Regions from separate parts of the Erwinia pyrifoliae DSM 12163 genome, predicted to be linked through region 2. Evidence: predicted binding sites of a transcription regulator. Region 2 holds the regulator's gene; each other region holds the start of a gene.
What was found. Region 2 encodes Fur, which represses iron uptake genes when iron is present. Its sites were predicted from a motif close to ATAATAATGAGAACNACTATCAA; they were not measured.

Region 1 (6,792 bases), 700 kb from region 2:
ACCATTACCGCCCCGGCGATTAACTTTGGCAGTGCGCCTCTGGTCGGCAGCTTCCTGCCGGTAAATCAGTCAATCAGCGTGGTCTGTACCGTAGGCAGCACCTATACCGTGGGGTTAAACAATGGGTTACACGCCACAGGTAACCAGCGTTATATGGCAAGCGGCAGTAACCTGCTGGCCTACCAAATCTATCAGGGCAGCGGCAGCACCTACTGGGGCAGTATCGGCACCGCTCGCGTGTCCAGTTCGGCATCCAACTCAATTAGCAGCGATCAGCTAACGCGCACCTTTAACTATAACGCGCTGATCCTGACCAGCCAGAATACGCCGGTAGCGGGTTCCTACAGCGATACGGTGACGGTTGATTTGTCCTTTTAACTCAATGCCTGGGCAAAGCTATCACTTTATATCGCCGCCCAGGCTGGGTTTATCTCTGACGCAGCAGTTTAAAAGCCCTCCACGCAAACATTCATATTTCTTTATATCTTATCGCATTTGGCAACATCACATTTTCATATTATTTTCAATGGAATAGAATAAAAATGGCGCTATTACTGGACGCATCACCTCAGTCTGCCAGGCTTAGAAAGGTAAAAGAAATTGTTCATAAACAGCTGGAGGAACCATGACGGACCAATATAAAATGCAGAATCCCCTTACTCAGTATCCAGCAACTGACTTCCCCAAACAGCACCAGCCTGCACCCGGCGTTCAGGCTGAAATGCGTCCGGTACCGGACTGCGGTGAAAAGACTTATCGCGGTAGCGGACGCTTGCAGGATCGTAAAGCGCTGGTAACCGGGGCTGACTCAGGTATCGGCCGGGCGGCGGCGATTGCCTATGCACGAGAAGGCGCAGATGTCGCCCTCTCCTATCTGCCAGACGAGCAGCAGGATGCGGAAGAAGTAGCAAAACTGGTCGAGCAGGCCGGGCGTAAAGCCGTGCTGTTGCCGGGTGATATCAGTAACGAAGCCTTCAGTAAAAAGCTGGTGGCAGATGCCCACAAAGCGCTGGGCGGGTTGGATATTCTGGCCCTGGTCGCCGGGAAACAGGTTGCGGTAGAAGATATTGCCGACCTGAGCAGCGAGCAGTTCCGCAAAACCTATGAAACCAACGTATTTGCCCTGCACTGGATGACCCAGGCGGCGATCCCCCTTTTGCCTGCCGGTGCCAACATCATTACCACATCATCGATTCAGGCTTACCAACCCAGCCCTAACCTGCTGGATTATGCCTCCACCAAGGCGGCTATTCTTACCTACACCCGGGCGTTGGCAAAACAGGTTGCGGAAAAAGGCATCCGTGCAAACTGCGTAGCACCGGGTCCCATCTGGACGCCGTTGCAGATATGCGGTGGACAGCCTGAGGACGCTATTCCGACATTCGGTCAGCAGACGCCGCTGAAACGTGCAGGTCAACCGGCAGAGCTGGCTGGCGTGTATGTTTATCTGGCTTCTCAGGAGTCCAGCTATGTCACCGCCGAGGTTCACGGCGTGACGGGCGGTAATCACCTGGGCTAAGCAGCGCTGACTTTAAGGCGGGCAGAAAACCACCCGCATCCCCATAGAACCGGTGCTGACCCTATGTTCAGCACCGGTTCTATGGGGATGAAAACAGAGGGTGCCAACGTACCACAGCGGGTAGCGCTCGCTCCCCGCTATGACTCATTTCCGGCCAGCTGCTTAACGCCGCTGGTCATATCCTCCGGTCATCCAACACGCGCAACCCATCCCTAGCTGCGGCAGCGATCGCCGACGCCTGGCTTGGGGTACGGCCATTATCAGTATCATCCTCACAGGCCAACGGCCCGCAGGCTCTGGCAAACATAGTGCATCGTCAAATGGCCGCCTGCATGATTTTGTTATTTTATTGTTACAAATATGTGTTTTTTAGCGTATCAAAAAGTGACCATCATCACATTAAAACCTCCTCTGGCAGGCTAAAACGGTGAAAAACACAAGGAAAAATTAATGTCCTCTCATACAAGCCACCCCGCCTCAACTCAAAGCGGAGCCAGACGTATCTTCAACGTTACCAGCGGTAACTTCCTCGAAATGTATGATTTTATGGTATTTGGCTATTACGCCACTGCCATTGCCAAAACCTTTTTTCCCGGTGATGACCCCTTCGCCTCATTGATGCTGACGCTAATGACCTTTGGTGCCGGCTTTCTGATGCGTCCGCTGGGGGCCATTATCCTTGGCTCTTACATCGACAGGCACGGACGGCGCAAAGGCCTGTTACTGACCCTCGGATTGATGGCGCTTGGCACATTGTCCATCGCGCTCACGCCCGGTTACAACACGCTCGGTATGGCGGCACCGATTATGATCTTGTTGGGTCGCCTGTTACAGGGTTTCTCGGCCGGGGTCGAGTTGGGCGGCGTGTCAGTATATCTGTCAGAGATTGCGCCGAAGGGGAAGAAAGGTTTCTACGTTAGCTGGCAGTCCGCCAGCCAGCAGATTGCGGTTATCTTTGCCGCACTGCTCGGTCTGATGCTGAACCACCTGCTGGATAAAGGTGAAGTGACCGACTGGGGCTGGCGCATCCCGTTCGTCGTTGGCTGTATGATTGTGCCATTTCTGTTCTGGATCCGCCGCATGCTGGAAGAGACGGAAGCGTTCAGCCAGCGCAAGCACCATCCGTCCATGCGCCAGATTGTTCACTCGGTCGCTCGCAACTGGGCGCTGGTTCTGGCCGGCATGCTGATGGTGGTCACCACCACCGTGATGTTCTATATGATCACCGCCTACACGCCGACCTTTGGAAAAACCGTGCTGATGATCGGCGATAAACAGAGCTTCCTGGTGACCTTGTGCGTAGGCGTCTCTAACCTGTTCTGGTTGCCGGTAATGGGTTCACTGTCCGATCGTTTTGGCCGCCGTCCGCTGCTGTTGCTGTTTACCGTGCTGATGATCGCTACAGCATGGCCGGTACTGCACTGGCTGGTCGGCTCGCCGAGCCTGGCGCACCTGCTGGAGGCCGAACTGTGGCTCTCTTTCCTGTACGGCAGTTACAACGGGGCGATGGTGGTCTACCTGGCAGAGGTGATGCCGGCAGAAGTGCGCGCTACCGGATTCTCGCTGGCTTACAGTCTGGCGACGGCACTGTTTGGCGGCTTCACCCCGGCAGTATGCAGCTATCTGATCCATATTACGGGGGATAACGCGATGCCGGGCGTGTGGCTCTCTTTCGCCGCCGTATGCGGCCTGATGGGTACGCTGATTATTAAGCGGCTGGTGAAGCAGTATCAGGCGCGTCGTCTGATTGAGCCGGCGATTCAGCTATAACGATCAAGGGCGGACCCGTGGTCCGCCCTTGATCGCTGAAGCACCCGCCGCCAGCTTATTTCCCGGCGGCTTCCATGCCCATCAAACCAATCTTCAAATATCCGGCCTGGCGCAGTTTATCCATTACGTTCATTAGCGTTTCATACTCCACCGACTTATCAGCCTGGAAGAAAATGGTGGTGTCTTTCTTGCCTTCGGTTTGCTGTATCAGGGTATCGATCAGCGTCTCTTCGCTTACCGCATCATTGCCAATAAACAGCTGCTTGTCGGCTTTAATCGACAGGTAAACCGGTTTTTCCGGGCGCGGCTGCGGCGCACTGGTAGAAGCAGGCAGATCGACACGCACATCAACGGTAGCCAGCGGCGCGGCGACCATAAAGATAATCAGTAGCACCAGCATCACGTCGATAAACGGCGTCACGTTGATTTCGTGCATTTCACCGTTGCTATCAAGCTCTTCGTCTAAACGCATTGCCATAATGATTAACCTACTCGCAGCTTCTGAGCTGGCTGAACGCGATGAGCACCTTCGCTGGAAGCCAGATCCAGATCGCGGCTCTGTAGCAGCAGAACCTGAGCGGCAACATCGCCCAGTGAGGCTTTGTAGCTACCGATCGCGCGGGCAAATACGTTGTAGATAACCACCGCAGGAATGGCCGCAACCAGACCAATAGCGGTGGCCAGCAGCGCTTCGGCAATACCGGGAGCGACAACGGCCAGATTCGTCGTCTGGGTTTGGGCAATACCGATAAAGCTATTCATAATGCCCCATACGGTGCCGAACAGGCCAACGAAGGGCGCTATCGAACCGATGGTGGCGAGGAAACCGTTACCGCGCCCCGGGTGACGGCCAATGGCCGCCACCCGGCGCTCAAGGCGGAAAGCGGTGCGCTCTTTAATGCCGTTGTTGTCATCAGAACCGGCGGAAAGCTCCAGCTCGTTTTCCGCTTCTTTAATCAGCAGGATGCTCAGGCTCTGGCTCTGAAAATCACCGCCGATCTGCGATGCTTCATCCAGCGAACGCGCATCAGCCAGCAAGAGCTGCTCGCGCTTAAGACGCTTGCGCGCGCTGCGTAATTCGATACTTTTGCTGAAAAAAATCGCCCAGGTGGCAACCGATGCCAACAGAAGCCCAATCATCACCGCTTTTACCACGATGTCTGCATGCTGGTACATGCCCCAGACGGAGAGATCCATCTGCATCAAATCATTTGTCACGCTGCGTCTCCAAGGTCCTATTGCTGACCCAAAAAAATCCAGTGCGAATGATATCAAAACAGCCGGGAATTGATAGTGTGTCTCATTACTATTTACCTTAAACAGGACGTTTTTTACACTTTTTGCCCCTCGCGATCGCGCCGGCAAGCAGAGTGAATTTTTATCACTTATCCCCCGGCTTAATTTCGTCGTGACGGCTGGCGTGTTAACGTTGAACCAGGGCAGCAAACCACACAGGACTTCCATGACCAGCAAAAAGAAAATTGAAACGGCGCTCATCGGTGCCGGACGCGGTAAACGTTATACACAAGGATCGGTTAACCCGGTTATCCAACGGGCTTCCTCACTGGTATTTGACAGCGTAGCCGACAAGAAACGTGCGGCTGCCGGGCGGGCAGACGGCGAACTGTTCTACGGCCGCCGTGGTACCCTGACCCACTTTTCGTTGCAGGAAGCGATGACTGAACTGGAAGGCGGGGCGGGCTGCGCGCTTTATCCCTGTGGGGCAGCGGCGGTTGCCAATGCCATTCTCGCCTTTGTGTCAGCCGGAGATAACGTGCTGATGAGCGGCGGCGTGTATGAACCCACCCAGGACTTCTGCACGAAAATTCTCAGCAAGATGAATGTGACCACCACCTGGTTTGATAGCGGCTCAGGGTGCGATATTGCCGAAAAAGTGCAGCCGAACACGCGGGTGATTTTCCTTGAGTCTCCGTCTTCGATCACCATGGAAGTGCAGGATGTGCCTGCCATCGTCGCGGCCGTGCGCAGCAAAGCGCCCGAAGCGATCATTATGATGGATAACACCTGGGGGGCAGGAATTCTGTTCCGTGCACTGGATTTCGGTATCGATATTTCGATTCAGGCCGGGACAAAGTATCTGATCGGCCACTCCGATGCGATGATCGGCACCGCAGTAGCCAACGCGCGCTGTTGGCCACAGCTGCGGGAAAATTCCTATCTGATGGGCCAAATGGTCGATGCCGATACCGCTTATATGACCAGCCGTGGCCTGCGCACCCTGGCGGTACGTCTGCGCCAGCACGAGCAGAGTGCCCTTCGCGTGGCGCAGTGGCTGGCAGCCCGCCCCGAAGTGGCCGTGGTCAACCATCCGGCCTTACCGCAGTGCAAAGGCCACGCGTTCTGGCTGCGTGACTTTACCGGCAGCAGCGGCCTGTTCTCGTTTGTCTTAACGGAAAAACTCAGCGATATGCAGCTGGCGCACTATCTCGATCATTTTAGCCATTTTAGCATGGCTTACTCCTGGGGAGGCTATGAGTCGCTGATCCTTGCCAGTCAGCCAGAAGAACTGGCGGCAATTCGCCCCGGCAGCGTGATTGATTTTAGCGGAACGCTGGTGCGTTTACATATCGGACTGGAAAACGTGGAGGATTTGATTGACGATTTACGCGCGGGTTTCGAACGTCTGCGTCAATAATGCATTAACATCTCATCAGAACGCGACAACCTTACCGTCACCGGGCCTTTGATCAAAGCTTTTGCGCGCAATGACGTTAGAATAGGCAAGCTTAGGGGCGATACTGCCGCAAAAACCGGGATCGAAGCGACTGGATAAACGGGATAACTAATGGATGTACTTTACGAAATCGTCAAGGCGCTATGGCATCAGGACTTTGCCGCACTGGCCAACCCGAAGGTGATTTGGCTGGTTTACGGGGTGATGTTTCTGACGTTGCTGTTGGAAAATGGTCTGCTTCCGGCGGCCTTTTTACCGGGCGATAGCCTGCTGCTGCTAGCCGGGGCAATGGTCGCCAAAGGGGTAATGAACTTTATCCCCACCATGATTATCCTGACCGTGGCGGCCAGTCTGGGCTGTTGGCTGGGCTATTTACAGGGGCGCTGGTTGGGTAACACCCGGCTGGTTAAAAGCTGGCTGTTCCATCTGCCCGAACAGTACCACCAGCGCGCATGGCATCTTTTTACTCGTCACGGTTTGGTGGCTCTGCTGCTTGGGCGCTTTCTGGCCTTTGTGCGTACCATTCTGCCTACGCTTGCCGGGATTTCCGGCCTGAGAAATGGTCGTTTTCAGCTGTTCAACTGGCTAAGCGGATTGCTGTGGGTGGCGATTCTGGTGAGCCTGGGCTATGCCATTAGCCAGGTGCCGTTTATCAAACGCCATGAAGATCAGATGATGGCCTGTTTAATGGCGCTGCCGCTGGTGATGCTGTCCATCGGACTGATCGGCAGTATTGCGGTGGTGGTTCGCAGTAAAAAGGCCAGGTGAACAGCAATCTGAAGCCGGGAAACCGGCTTTCTCATCTGTT
Region 2 (6,792 bases):
CAGCATGATGTGTTCCACCATGCTGCGTTTACGATGGGTATTGGTGTTAGTGATCACCCAGTACGGCGTGCCGGGAACGTGCTGCGGCTTGGTATGGGTACCACTCTCCAGCAGCTTTTGCTGATTACCCGCGAAATAGACGCGGGTACGCCCATGCAGTGAATCTGTCGCTGCACCAAACGCTTTGGCATCCAGACTGTACAAAGTCGATAAAATCAGCATGAAGCGATTTACGGCTCTTTTTTGCCCGGCATACTCATCAGACAACAGTAGCTCGCGCATGACACGCACCGGATTTTGCGAATGCGCTGTAGCTGAAGCGGCAGACGTTCCGGTTGCAGTCGAGGCATCCTGGCCCGCCGTAAACTTCAGCATCCGGCGCAAAATATCCGATGCGCTTTCACCAATATGCTGAGTGTGGCTGGCAATATAACGGTATAGCTCTTCGTCGACTTCTATCGTTTTCATCTTTATCCAATACGGTTATTGCTTAGCTGAACCCGGATGGCCAGAGCCGAACGTGAGCGTCATCGCGCTAACGAGACCTCCAGCCCAACCTGTTTCAACATCAGGACTATAAAGTTAAATACTGCCAGAGTGTAGCGCGAGGCCCGTTTAACGGCAAAAGTCAGAATATGCCGTAAAAAAGTCCATGACCGCCATCTGGTTAACAGCAGAAATTGTGGAATTCATGATACCTTAAGCCTCCGTCTCCACAGTAAGAACTTCGCTATGAATTTGAATTTCCGCGTGCAATCTGAGCAATCTGTGACCAACCCTCTGCCGCTGGTGCTGATCCACGGCCTGTTTGGCAGCATGGATAACCTGGGCGTGCTGGCGCGTGGGTTGAAGGACGATCGCCGTCTGATTCAAATTGATGTGCGCAATCATGGCGGTTCCGACTGGTCGGGCGAGATGAATTATGCGCTGATGGCACAGGATGTCCTTGATACGCTCGACGGCCTGCAGGTCGAACGTTTCGATGTGGTCGGCCATTCGATGGGCGGTAAAATCGCCATGGCGCTGACCGCGCTGGCTCCGGAGCGCCTGGCGGGCATCGTGGCGATCGACATTGCGCCCGTGGCGTACCGCACCCGTCATCATGACCAAATATTCAGCGCCCTGCAGGCAGTGACGGCCGCCGGGCTGACTGGGCGCAGCGATGCCGCCGCGCTGATGCGCGAAAGCATCGCAGACGATGGCGTTATTCAGTTTCTGCTTAAATCGTTCCATCAAGGTGAGTGGCGCTTCAATGTACCGGTGCTTTGGCAATGCTACGATCGCCTTATCGGCTGGCAACCACAGCCTGCCTGGCTCCATCCGGTGCTGTTTATTCGTGGCGAATTGTCGCCTTATCTGGCCGATGAGTATCGTGACGAGCTGCTGGCGCAGTTCCCGCAGGCGCGTGCACATGTGGTCGCCGGTGCCGGGCACTGGGTCCACGCGGAAAAACCTGATGCCGTATTGCGCGCAATACGTCGTTTTTTTGCGCTGTAAAAACAATTATTTCCTGCTGCGGTGAAATGATTGTCGTCACCACTTTTGCTGGGTTATGATGGCGCGCTAACATTTTGCCGCTGCTGATTTTTAGGCGGCAGCACGAGCCTGTTCATCAGAAATCCAGCCTTTCAGTATTACGATTCTATGGCAAAAGAGAACACGGACCGCACAACGCTCGATCTGTTTGCAGATGAACGTCGCCCGGGACGACCCAAAACGAATCCGCTGACGCGAGATCAACAACTGCGTATCAATAAACGCAATCAGCTCAAACGCGATAAAGTGCGCGGGCTGAAGCGTATCGAACTGAAAATGAACTGCGACGCGGTCGAGGTGCTTAATCAGCTGGCTGAAGAACGTAATATGAGTCGCAGCGAACTGATCGAAGAAATGCTGCTTAAGCAGCTGCAACGCCATCAAAGCTGAACAATAGTGGACTTAGCACTCAGCAACAAATGTCGCCATATTACACATTTATCCACTCACGGCAGTCTGATATCATTACCGCTATCTGCTCGTTATACAGCAGTCTCCATATCATTAAGATTCAAGAGGTTATTAAGCTCATGGCACTTGTCGGCATTTTCTTTGGCAGCGACACAGGTAATACAGAAAACATTGCAAAGATGATCCAGAAGCAGCTTGGAAAAGACGTTGCAGAAGTTCATGATATTGCCAAATGCAGCAAAGAAGATCTTGAAGCCTTTGATATTTTGCTGCTGGGCATTCCCACCTGGTACTACGGCGAAGCCCAGTGCGATTGGGATGACTTCTTCCCAACCCTTGCTGAGATCGACTTTAACGGTAAGCTGGTTGCCCTGTTCGGCTGTGGTGACCAGGAAGATTATTCTGAATACTTCTGTGATGCTCTGGGAACCATACGCGATATCATCGAGCCTAACGGTGCGGTGATCGTCGGTCACTGGTCCACCGAAGGTTACACGTACGAAGCCTCAAAAGGTCTCGCGGACGATAATCACTTCCTCGGCCTTGCCATTGATGAAGACAGGCAGCCAGAACTCACCAACCAACGCGTTGATAAGTGGGTAAAACAGATTTTCGATGAACTTCAGCTGAAAGAAATCATTGAGGCCTGAATTCGCAACCCGGTGTGAGAGCCATCCCGCACCAAATCAATGGTTTTAGCGATACAAGTAATAGATAGATGTTTGTACCTTTTACCTGCAAAACGGTACAATAACCCCATCGGTTATCGGCTCTCTAAGCGCCCTTCGCCTCTTTGACCACCACGGTCGGTCAAAGAGCGAACGGATGTGGCAGATCGAAATGTTAACATAGCACCACCCGGGCGCGAAATCCCACGGCTGTTAAGCGTGTTGTTCTTACCTCCAGCTGTGGTTTACGGTTCCCCCTTTAGTTTTCATTTCGACGTATCAGTTCTATACTGACTCTCATTGCGCTTCAGCGTCGACCGATGTTCAGGGCCTTACAGCCACTAAGTGACGAGCAAAGTAACAGGACAAAATCCGCATGACTGACAACAACACCGCATTAAAGAAGGCCGGCCTGAAAGTCACGCTTCCCCGACTGAAAATTCTGGAAGTGCTTCAGGAACCCGAAGGCCATCACGTCAGTGCGGAAGATTTATACAAGCGCCTGATCGATATGGGCGAAGAGATTGGTCTGGCCACGGTTTACCGCGTACTGAACCAGTTCGACGACGCGGGGATCGTTACCCGCCACAACTTTGAAGGCGGAAAGTCCGTTTTCGAATTGACGCAGCAGCACCATCATGATCATCTGATCTGCCTGGACTGTGGCAAAGTGATTGAATTTAGCGACGAATCCATTGAATCCCGTCAGCGTGAAATTGCCACGCGTCACGGCATCAAACTGAGTAACCACAGCCTGTATCTCTATGGCCACTGTGCTCTGGGCGACTGCCGTGAAAATGAGACGCTCCACGACAAATAATTTGCACCTGATACCCTGAATACTGCGCGTTGCAGGAACGTGGCAACGCTCATGGCTTTAAGTCTGACGGGTAAGACGATGGAACGGTGGCCTCTGCGCCACCGTTTTTTTTGCCTGCTACTGAGTATATACCGGCAGCCAGCCACCGTAAGAGAGTATTGAAACCAGCGCATTCATGGCGCCGAACATCAGCACCAGCACCACAGGCAGTATCCCTCCCCTTACCCGCCATGCCGATGTCGCGAAGCGCTGCCGCGCCTGCCAGGCCAGCAGCGCCGGAGTGATCACCGCCCAGACGGTTGCCGCCAGACCGGCATAGCCGATTGCCAGCAGAAAACCATTTGGCCAGATCAGCGCAGCCGTTAAGGGCAGAATAAACGTCAGCACGGTGGTTTTCAGCCGCCCGATCGCCGAATTATCCAGCCTGAACAAGTCGGCAAGATAATCAAAGAAGCCCAGGCTGACACCGAGAAATGAACAGGCGACGGCGAAATTAGAGAAAATATCCAGCAGCAGATTCAGGTTACGGCTCTGTAACACCCCGGACAGGGCCGAGACCAGCACATCAATATTCCCTCCCTGCGCGGCGATCGCCTTAAATTCAGCACGCGGAATATTCCCCATCGTGCCAATAATCCAGACAAAATAGATAACCAACGCCAGCAGCGTACCGTAAACCAGACAGCGGCTGATGCGACCGCCATCTTTGCCATAAAAGCCAATCAGCCCGGCAATATTGCCGTGGTAACCAAAAGAGGCGAGGCAAAATGGCACTACTATCCACAAATAGCGCAGATAGTGACTGTCACCTGCGTTGCTGTCCAATAAATTGGCCGGCTGGATATGCCATAGCAGCCCGCCGAAGATCATCAGAAAAGTGACCACCTTCGCACCAAGAAAAATAAGCGTCATACGGCTCACCACCGCAGTCCCCAGCCAGATAAACAGCGCGACCAGCAGTGCGAATAGCAGCCCGGCCACGCGTGCCGATATCCCGACATTCAGTTGATTCAGACTGTGCTGAATAATTGCACCGCTGGCCGAGATATAGGCGTAGGTCAGAATACCCAACACAAAAATCACCGACAGGCCGTTGAACACATTCCAGCCGCGCCCCAGCAAATCGCGAGTGACGGTATTGAAACTGGCTCCGGCGGGATAGTGCAGGCTGGCTTCAAGATAGAGCAGCCCGGATAGCAGCATGCAAAACCAGGTGACGATCAGCATCATTGATGACCAGAGAAACCAGGCACCGGACATCACCACCGGCAGTGAGAACATGCCGGCACCAATAATGGTGCCGCCGATAATTAAGGTTCCCCACAGCGTGGAGGGTAGAGCAGCAGAAGCAGGTGCAGCCATAGCAGATCCTTAGCTAAAAACAGAATAAAACGCCCTCGCCGGGATATTCCACTGGCTAAACGGCATTAACGCCGCATAGTTTACCTGCAATCACACTATCGAACTAGTACAGTAATTAATTAACAACCATCGTTTCTTGTAAATAGCGCCAGCGCGGTGGATTGCGGGCGCAGTCAATCACCGCTAATGAAATACGAGCGGTGCAATTATCGCCCTGTTGCTGCAGCTCGTGATACTGGATTACCGCCTGCTGGTCAAACTGCGCAATAAGCTGGCACCGTTCAATGGTGATAACGACTCCCTTTCGTTCCCCGGCCAAACGCGCAAACAGCGCGGCAACCTCATCCAGAGGCAGCCTTTTCCCGGTGGGCGTCACCATAGTGAATTCTGGCGCAAAATGGCCAAGCAGCTGCGGGATTTTGCTGCCGTCGCCATTAAATACGTCGGCGATAATCTGATGCAGCACGATAACGCTGTTACTGGCTTGTTCAGTTAATTCGGACATGTTATGTCCTTACATCAGGAACGGTGAAAAACAACCGCAGCAATTAACGCGCAAACCGTCAGCAACGGTCGAAAAAAAAGGGCGACTCATCGCCCTTCTTATGCATAACACCCGGCTTATTCGCCGTTTTTAGCCCAGGTGTCACGCAGCCCAACGGTACGGTTAAACACCAGCTTAGCCGGGCTGGAATAAACGCTGTCGGCACAGAAATAGCCTTCGCGCTCGAACTGGTAAGGAGCAGACGCCTGCGCCTGCTGCATTCCCGGTTCAACAAAGCCCTGACGAATAACCAGTGAGTCCGGGTTAATGGTAGAGAGAAAATCCTCCTCCGCCGCCGGGTTGGGCACGCTGAACAGACGATCGTACAGGCGGAATTCGGCCGGCAACGCGTGCTCGGCTGAAACCCAGTGGATCACGCCCTTCACTTTGCGGCCATCGGCCGGGTCTTTGCTCAGAGTATCGATATCGCAAGAGCAGAACAGGCAGGTAATATTGCCCGCTTCATCCTTGGCGATGCGCTCGGCTTTAATCACGTAAGCATTACGTAAGCGCACCTCTTTACCCAGTACCAGACGCTTATAGTGCTTGTTTGCTTCTTCACGGAAGTCGGCGCGGTCAATGTAAATTTCGCGGCTGAAAGGCACTTCACGCGTGCCCATTTCGGGCCTGCCAGGATGATTAGGCATGCTGATCATCTCTTCATGATGAGCAGGCAGATTTTCAATCACCACTTTGACCGCATCCAGTACCGCCATGGCACGCGGTGCGTTTTCATTGAGGTCGTCACGAATGCAGCTTTCCAGCGCCGCCATCTCCACGATATTGTCCTGTTTGGTCACGCCAATGCGGCGGCAGAACTCACGCACAGATTCTGCGGTGTAACCACGACGGCGCAGACCGGAAACGGTGAGCATACGCGGATCGTCCCAGCCCTCAACCACCTTCTCAGACACCAGCAGGTTCAGCTTACGCTTGGACATGATGGCGTATTCAAGATTCAGGCGTGAAAACTCATACTGGCGCGGATGTACCGGAATAGTGATGTTGTCCAGCACCCAGTCGTACAAACGACGGTTATCCTGAAACTCCAGGGTACACAGCGAATGCGTAATGCCTTCCAGCGCATCGGATATGCAGTGGGTGAAGTCATACATCGGGTAGATGCACCACTTATTACCGGTCTGGTGGTGGTTGGCAAACTTGATACGGTAGATAACCGGATCGCGCAGCACGATAAAACTGGACGCCATATCGATTTTGGCGCGCAGACAGGCGGTGCCTTCGGCGAACTCACCGTTACGCATTTTCGCGAACAGCTCAAGGTTCTCTGCCACGCTGCGGTCGCGGTATGGGCTGTTTTTACCCGCTGATGTCAGGCTGCCACGGTATTCGCGGATCTGTTCGGGCGACAGTTCGTCGACATAAGCCAGGCCTTTACCGATCAGTTCAACGGCATAATGGTGCAATTGCTCGAAATAGTCAGATGAGTA
Region 3 (6,792 bases), 810 kb from region 2:
ATCTGTCAGGGGCTGATTATCCGACCCCTTACCGTGGTAACAAAAAGATTCTGGTGATAGCCGCAGATGAGCGCTATCTCCCGGTCAGCGGCGGCAAGCTGTTCTCAACCGGTAATCATCCGGTTGAAACCTTGCTGCCTATGTATCATCTGCATAAAGCCGGATTTAAGTTTGATATCGCCACGCTTTCCGGCGAAATGGTTAAATTTGAACACTGGGCGATGCCGGTAGATGATAAAGCGATAACCGGATTATTTGATGACTACCTGGCGGGTTTCCGTCAGCCGCTCAAACTGTCTGACGTGGTGAAAAACCTCGACGCGGACAGTGATTATGCCGGCGTATTTATCCCGGGTGGACATGGCGCTTTAATCGGCCTGCCGGAAAGTGAAGACGTTGCCGCCGCGATCCGCTGGACCCTGGATCAGGATAAATATCTGATTTCACTCTGTCATGGGCCAGCCGCCTTTCTGTCCGTCAGCAAGGGGGATAACCCGTTAAAAGGCTATTCCGTGTGTGCCTTCCCTGACAGCGCTGATAAGCAGACGCCGGATATCGGCTATATGCCTGGTCACCTTAGCTGGTTCTTCGGTGAGCGGCTGAAAGAGATGGGCCTGACCCTGGTGAATGACGATATTTCCGGTGCTGTGCATCAGGACCGCAACGTATTAACCGGAGACAGTCCTTTCGCCGCCAATGCGCTGGGTAAACTGGCCGCCAGTGCGCTGCTGAAGGCGTTTAGCTAACCGCTAAATGCCTCCGCTGGCAGTAAAAGTGCGAATCCGGGTTGGCCACTTCATTCAGGAATTAACCCTTTCCGCCCTGGAATGAGGGGTACAGGGTCATGCCACCATCGACAAAAAGGGTTTGCCCGGTCATGTACGCGGATTGTTCGGAGGCCAGCCAGGCGGCAACATTGGCAACAATCTCTGGTTCGGCGACATATTTCATCGGGATCAGCGCCTCTAACTCCAGACGAAGCGCCTCATCGCCCATTTTTTCCTGGTTCATCGGGGTATTGATTGCGCCAGGGCCGATGGCATTAACCCGAATGCCTTTTTCCGCGTATTCCAAGGCCAGGGATTGAGTGAGCATTCTGACGCCGCCTTTGCTGGCGGCATAGCTGACAAATGTCGGCCAGGGAATAATCTCATGTACGGAAGAGATATTGATGATATTGCCCTTGATGTTGTTTTCGATAAAGTAATTCAGCGCAGCGCGGGCGGTAAGAAAATAGCTGGTGAGATTGACGTCAATCACCTTGCGCCAGTCGTCCAGGGTGATTTTGTGCGCCGGGCTTTGGATCTCAATGCCGGCATTATTAACCAGCAAATCCAGCTGGCTGAAATTTTCAATCGCAGTATGAACGAAGTGATGAGCGGTGTCTTCATCACTGATATCACCACCAAATATGATGGCTTTGCCTGAGTTCAGGGCGTTCAACTTATCGGCTAATTCCTGCGCTTCTTCCTTGTTTGAATGATAATTAATGACGACATTCATACCTTCTTCGACCAGACGAGTGACAAGTGCAGCGCCAATCCCTCTGGAGGAACCTGTTACCGCAGCCACTTTTCCCTGAAGATCTGTATACATATTTTCCCCAAGTACATTTTTTAACCAAAATGAAACATCACCAGCATAACAGCCATTTCTTTTGAAATTGCCGGATAATGCGATATCCATCATTGGCAGAAGCCGCCACGCGCTCGGTGAAGACCAGACAGACGATGGCACTCACGGCTGTTATTCCCTGTAAGACACAGAATGTCCTTAAAAAAAGCTAGCAACAGATCTTTATATACGCAAGCTAACGGCAGCGGCAGGTTGAGGTTTTTCTGAAAATGGCACGCTCAGGAGCCAGGTGTGGCGGGGGATGGATGCAGTGCCGCATGGTCAGGAAAGGGGTTCCGTTTCCTGACCAGCGGATAAATACGTTGTTAGCGAGTTTATCCGTTATTCGCAATCGTCCGACAGCCTGATCAGCGCCGCCTGATGAACCGCTGCATTATCTGAAGCAAATACCGCGACGCCTTTGACGCGCTGCCCTTTTTTCACCGTGCCCTTGGTCAGTTTTTCATCAACCGTGTCCAGTTTAAATTCCTGGTGATCCGGGGCAATCGCTCGCAGACAAAGTTTTGCTAAATCGACATATTTATCGGACAAGTTTGCGACCACCACTGCAAAGGTTTTGGTATAGGTATCTTTGCCGCCAGCCGATATGGATCCTTTAGATTGTTCTGTCGAGTACACGGCAGCGTTGTCAGGCACTGTGGCATTAGCGGAAAAGCAAAAACCGGCCATCGCAACAGATGCAGCCATAATAATCAGCTTCATTTTAACTCCCTTATTTAGGTTTGAAATTTTAATTAATCTACCTGGTCAAGGCAAAGTGGCGAAACAGTCCTGTCCTGGCAAGCTAAACCAGCGATAAGTATAGACAGTGTTTACTATTTCATTGCGCGCGTCAGCAGCCCCGCCGGATGGGTGCAGTCACTGCCGGGCTGATGAGTGGAGGGGGAAAAGACGCCGATCTCTATTCTCCTGTATTAAAAATAAATAAGGTCACGGCTTGAAATGCGACATAAAAAAAGATAATAATTCTCATTTACATATCGGAATCGATCACATTCAGGTTGCGCGTGCCTGTCTGCTCTGAATCCATCCGCGAAATAAGACGATAGCCTAATCTTTGTAAGGGAATAAAAATGAGAATGCCTTTTAGCCTCAAGCGTTCTGTACTGCTCTGTGGCATAGCACTTTCCACACCGGGTATGACCTGGGCCGCAGATACGCTGGTGGTGACCGCTAAACCGGAAGAAACCTCCAGCACGCCGACGGCAGGCTATACCGCGAAGATCAGCAGCGGGGCGACCAAGACCGATCGTCCATTGATCACTACCGGGCAGTCAGTTTCCGTGGTGACCCGTCAGCAGATGGAAGATCAGGGGGCGATGGACGTCAACCAGGCGCTGAACTATACCGCCGGTGCCTTTACTAACTTTGCTGGCGCGGCAACACGTTTTGATACGGTTTCGCTGCGTGGATTCCACGGCGGTGATGTCGACAACATATTTCTTGATGGCCTGCGCCTGATGAGCGATCCGGGCAGCCACAATGTTTTGCAGGTCGATCCGTGGTTTCTCGACAGGATCGACGTGATCAAAGGCCCTTCTTCTGCACTTTATGGCCAGACCGTACCGGGTGGTCTGGTGATGGAAAGCTCTAAACGCCCGCAGTTTACCCCGGAAGGCCATTTCCGCCTCACGGGCGGTAGCAATAGCACTAACGGTGCCGCGTTTGATTATACCAATGCGATTAACGATCAATGGGCGTTTCGCCTGACCGGTATCACCCGTAGCAGCCATACTCAGTACGATCACACCCGCGAAGAAAAATACGCCATTTCCCCGTCGCTGCTGTGGCAGCCGGATGAAGATACGTCACTGCTGCTGCGTGCCTACCTGCAAAAAGAGCCTTCAGGTGGCTACCATGGTGCGGTACCGGGCGACGGCAGCATTACCGCGCACAACGGCAGAAAGCTGAGCACCGGTTTTTATGACGGCGACAGCGCGCTGGATCAATACAAGCGCCGGCAGCAGATCTACAGCGCGCAGTTCTCCCATCGCTTTAACGATACCTGGGCGTTTCGCTCTAACGCCAGCTATTCGCACTCTAATGTCGATCTTGACCAGGTGTATCAGATCGGCTGGAACCCTGCTAACTCCGATCTATTGAATCGGTACTACTCAGGATCGCGATCTTCTCTAAATGCATTTGCTATCGATAACCAGCTGGAGGCGGATTTCGCCACCGCTGAGGTCGCTCATAAAGTGGTACTGGGAGCTGAATATCATCAGTACAAGAATGACCTGAGCGATGCAGGCGGTTCAGCCAGCCAGCTCAATGCCCTCACCGGCCAGTCGGTAGGCAGCCATGACAACTTCACCTTCTATAAGTCGCAGCGCCGTTACTATCAGACCGGGGTTTATCTGCAGGATGAAATGACGTGGAATAAATGGCATCTGGATCTCTCCGGCCGCTACGATCGCCTCGTTTCCCAGACTGATAACATTGATAAAGAGACTAAATTCCGCCGTCAGGACGACCATATCGGCGGTCGTGCGGCCCTGCTGTATGCGTTTGACAACGGTATTTCCCCCTATGTCAGCTATAGCCAGGCGATTACACCGCAGTCTCTTCCAGGTGAAGACGGCAATGTGCTGAAACCCACCACCTCTGAACAGTATGAGGCCGGGGTGAAATATCAGCCTGTGGGCACTTCCGACCTCTATTCTGTTGCCGTCTACGATTTGACACAGAAAGATGTCGGTAACCGTGTTGTTGTCGGTGCTTATTACAAGCCCGCCGGGAAAGTGCATTCACAGGGTCTGGAACTGGAAGCCCACAACCAGCTGACGCCGCGACTCAGCACCATTGCTACCTACACGTTGAACCACGTACGTTATAAGGATTCCATCGATGGCAATGATGGCCACACCCCTTTCATCACGCCAAACTCGATGGCTTCAGCCTGGGCGAAATACCAGTTTGACTACGGGGTGAGCGTGGGTGCCGGAGTGCGTTATATCGGCAAGCAGTGGGCGGATAACGAAAACACCACGCGGCTGGCATCGGTGACGCTATTGGATGCTTCAGTGCGTGCCGATCTGGGGGCGTGGAACAGCAGCCTGAAAGGGGCCTTTGTGCAGGTGAATGCCAATAACCTGACCGGTCGCGACTATGTTTCTGCCTGTTACGGCACCGGGTACTGCTACTGGGGGGCTGAACGTACGGTGATGGCCACCGTGGGTTACGATTTCTGACCCGCGATGTTTACTCGCTAAAAAGCACGGTCGCTTAAGCGGCCGTGCTTTTTTTATCCTGAAGAAGTAGGCCGTTAGCGCCAGCGGGCGATCGGGTTGACCAGGGTTCCGGCAAACTTCAGGTTTTCAGCCGGATCGGACAGGTTAATCATCTGCTGGTTGTTGGCCAATTGCAGACGGTTAAGGCAGGAGCGGGTGAACTCTGGCGCGAACATATCGTAGCGGGAAAACTTGCTGGCCAGATGCGGATGGGCCTGCTGATATTCCTTCACGCAGCGCGCGACCGCCTGCCAGAACTGTTCTTCCGGCAGCGTGCCGGACTGGTGCAGAATGGCGCTAATAAAGCGGAAAATGCAGTCGAAGACGTCGGTAAAGACTGACAACAGCTTGAGGTTTTCCGGCACGTCCACCGCCAGGCGCTGCACTTTTTCCGGCAGCACGGCATCCGGGTTCATTACCGCAATTTCCTCGCCGATGTCTTTCATATAGGCGCTTACCGGTACATTATTCTCCAGCAGCAGGATCAGGTTTTCGCCGTGCGGCATAAACACCAGATCGTGCTGGTAGAAGCAGTGCAGCAGCGGGCTGAGGTAGCAGCTCAGATAGCGGTCCACCCAGCGTTCAGCGGCCAGCCCGGAATCGGCGATCAGCGCCGGCAGCAGGGCTTTCTGGTGATGATCAACGTGCAGGAATGAGGCCATGGTCATCAGGCGCTGGCCGGGTTTCAGCGCTGCAACCGGATTGTCGCGCCACAGCGCGGCAAACATTTTCTTGTAAGCGGAATCCCCCTTGATGGCTTTTTCATAGTGCCGGTTATGGTAACCCACTGCCGCCACCTCGCGCAGAATGCGAAAATCGCAGCGCTGTAGCCACTCATCCCCGGCAACCAAATCTTGCAGCCATTCATTAATCGCCGGGGTGGTCGCCATATAGTAAGGAGAAAGGCCGCGCATAAAGCCCATATTCAGCACCGATAGTGCCGTTTTGACATAGCGCTTGCCGGGATGACTGCGGTTGAAGAAGGTACGGATAGACTGCTGTGCCTGATATTGGTCGTCACCGATAGCAAGCCAGACAATATCGTTATTGGCGATATCCGCCGCAAATACCGTCAGCAGTTTGTTCTGCCACTGCCAGGGGTGAACCGGCATAAAGAGGTAATCAGCGTGGGTAAGCCCTTTCTCTGTCAGCTGCGCATTGAACTGTTCAATCGTAGACTGGCCCAGTTCTTCACGCATCAGGCGTTCGTATTGCAGGTCACTCAGGCTGGAGAAATGCGCGTTGCGCCGGTGAACGGCAACCCAAACCAGATTAACCGGCGTGGCAGCTTCAGGCGCGTAAGCCAGATAGTCACGCGCATCGAAGCCAATGCGCCCGTTGTTCGCCACGAAGCACGGGTGCCCTTCGGTCATTGAGGATTCAACGGTTTGGAAGTCTGCGTTCACCAGTGTCTGGCTGTCCGGGTTATTTTTCTGCAACTTGAATACGCTGCTGCACAACGTGCTGCTGATCTCTTCCATATAGGTTGCCAGCAGTGTCTGCGGAATACCGACTACCTCGTTGAATTCCGATATAAATTGTAATGCGTCCAGCGGCAGGGTATGGCCGTTCTCCTGTTTAGTCAGCGAAGCTGCGTCAATATCCCAGTGATCCAACGCCAGACGGCTGGCGGTGAATTGATATTCTGTTTCGCTGCCCGGCACGGCCAGCGAGTAGCGACCGTTGCCCGATTCAGCTGGCGTGACAATCATCTCATGCGCAAACTCGGCGATAGCTTTGCGGATCAGCAGACGGTTGGCCTGATCCCAGTTATCACCGGTCAGGCTGGCACCGGTCAGCATTGGTGTCGTCTCATTCATATTCAGCGATTCCTTCAGTAATGCCTGTTGATAATTTTCGTGCTGGCAGAAGGCCAGCCAGGCGGTTTTATGGCCCATATCGATGGTGTGCTGATAGCAAAAGCCAG

Region 1: a site for Fur is predicted at 4,577-4,599, ahead of exbB (tol-pal system-associated acyl-CoA thioesterase). Genes of this name have one in related genera too.
Region 3: a site for Fur is predicted at 2,592-2,614, ahead of EPYR_RS16160 (TonB-dependent siderophore receptor). Genes of this name have one in related genera too.

The regions. Positions count from the first base shown of each region.
Region 1 covers NC_017390.1:3,430,003-3,436,794, forward strand. The annotation lists gene EPYR_RS15685 (Csu type fimbrial protein) at 1-378, shown strand, start outside; gene EPYR_RS15690 (SDR family oxidoreductase) at 626-1,519, shown strand; gene tcuC (MFS transporter) at 1,970-3,289, shown strand; gene exbD (TonB system transport protein ExbD) at 3,345-3,767, opposite strand; gene exbB (tol-pal system-associated acyl-CoA thioesterase) at 3,773-4,507, opposite strand; gene metC (cystathionine beta-lyase) at 4,752-5,945, shown strand; gene EPYR_RS15715 (DedA family protein) at 6,096-6,752, shown strand.
Region 2 covers NC_017390.1:2,727,004-2,733,795, forward strand. The annotation lists gene seqA (replication initiation negative regulator SeqA) at 1-468, opposite strand, end outside; gene ybfF (esterase) at 733-1,497, shown strand; gene ybfE (LexA regulated protein) at 1,645-1,926, shown strand; gene fldA (flavodoxin FldA) at 2,067-2,597, shown strand; gene fur (ferric iron uptake transcriptional regulator) at 2,992-3,435, shown strand; gene mtr (tryptophan permease) at 3,553-4,797, opposite strand; gene EPYR_RS12365 (hypothetical protein) at 4,913-5,302, opposite strand; gene glnS (glutamine--tRNA ligase) at 5,419-6,792, opposite strand, start outside.
Region 3 covers NC_017390.1:3,533,187-3,539,978, reverse strand. The annotation lists gene hchA (glyoxalase III HchA) at 1-746, shown strand, start outside; gene EPYR_RS16170 (glucose 1-dehydrogenase) at 808-1,596, opposite strand; gene EPYR_RS16165 (DUF4354 family protein) at 1,957-2,337, opposite strand; gene EPYR_RS16160 (TonB-dependent siderophore receptor) at 2,709-4,826, shown strand; gene EPYR_RS16155 (GNAT family N-acetyltransferase) at 4,901-6,792, opposite strand, start outside.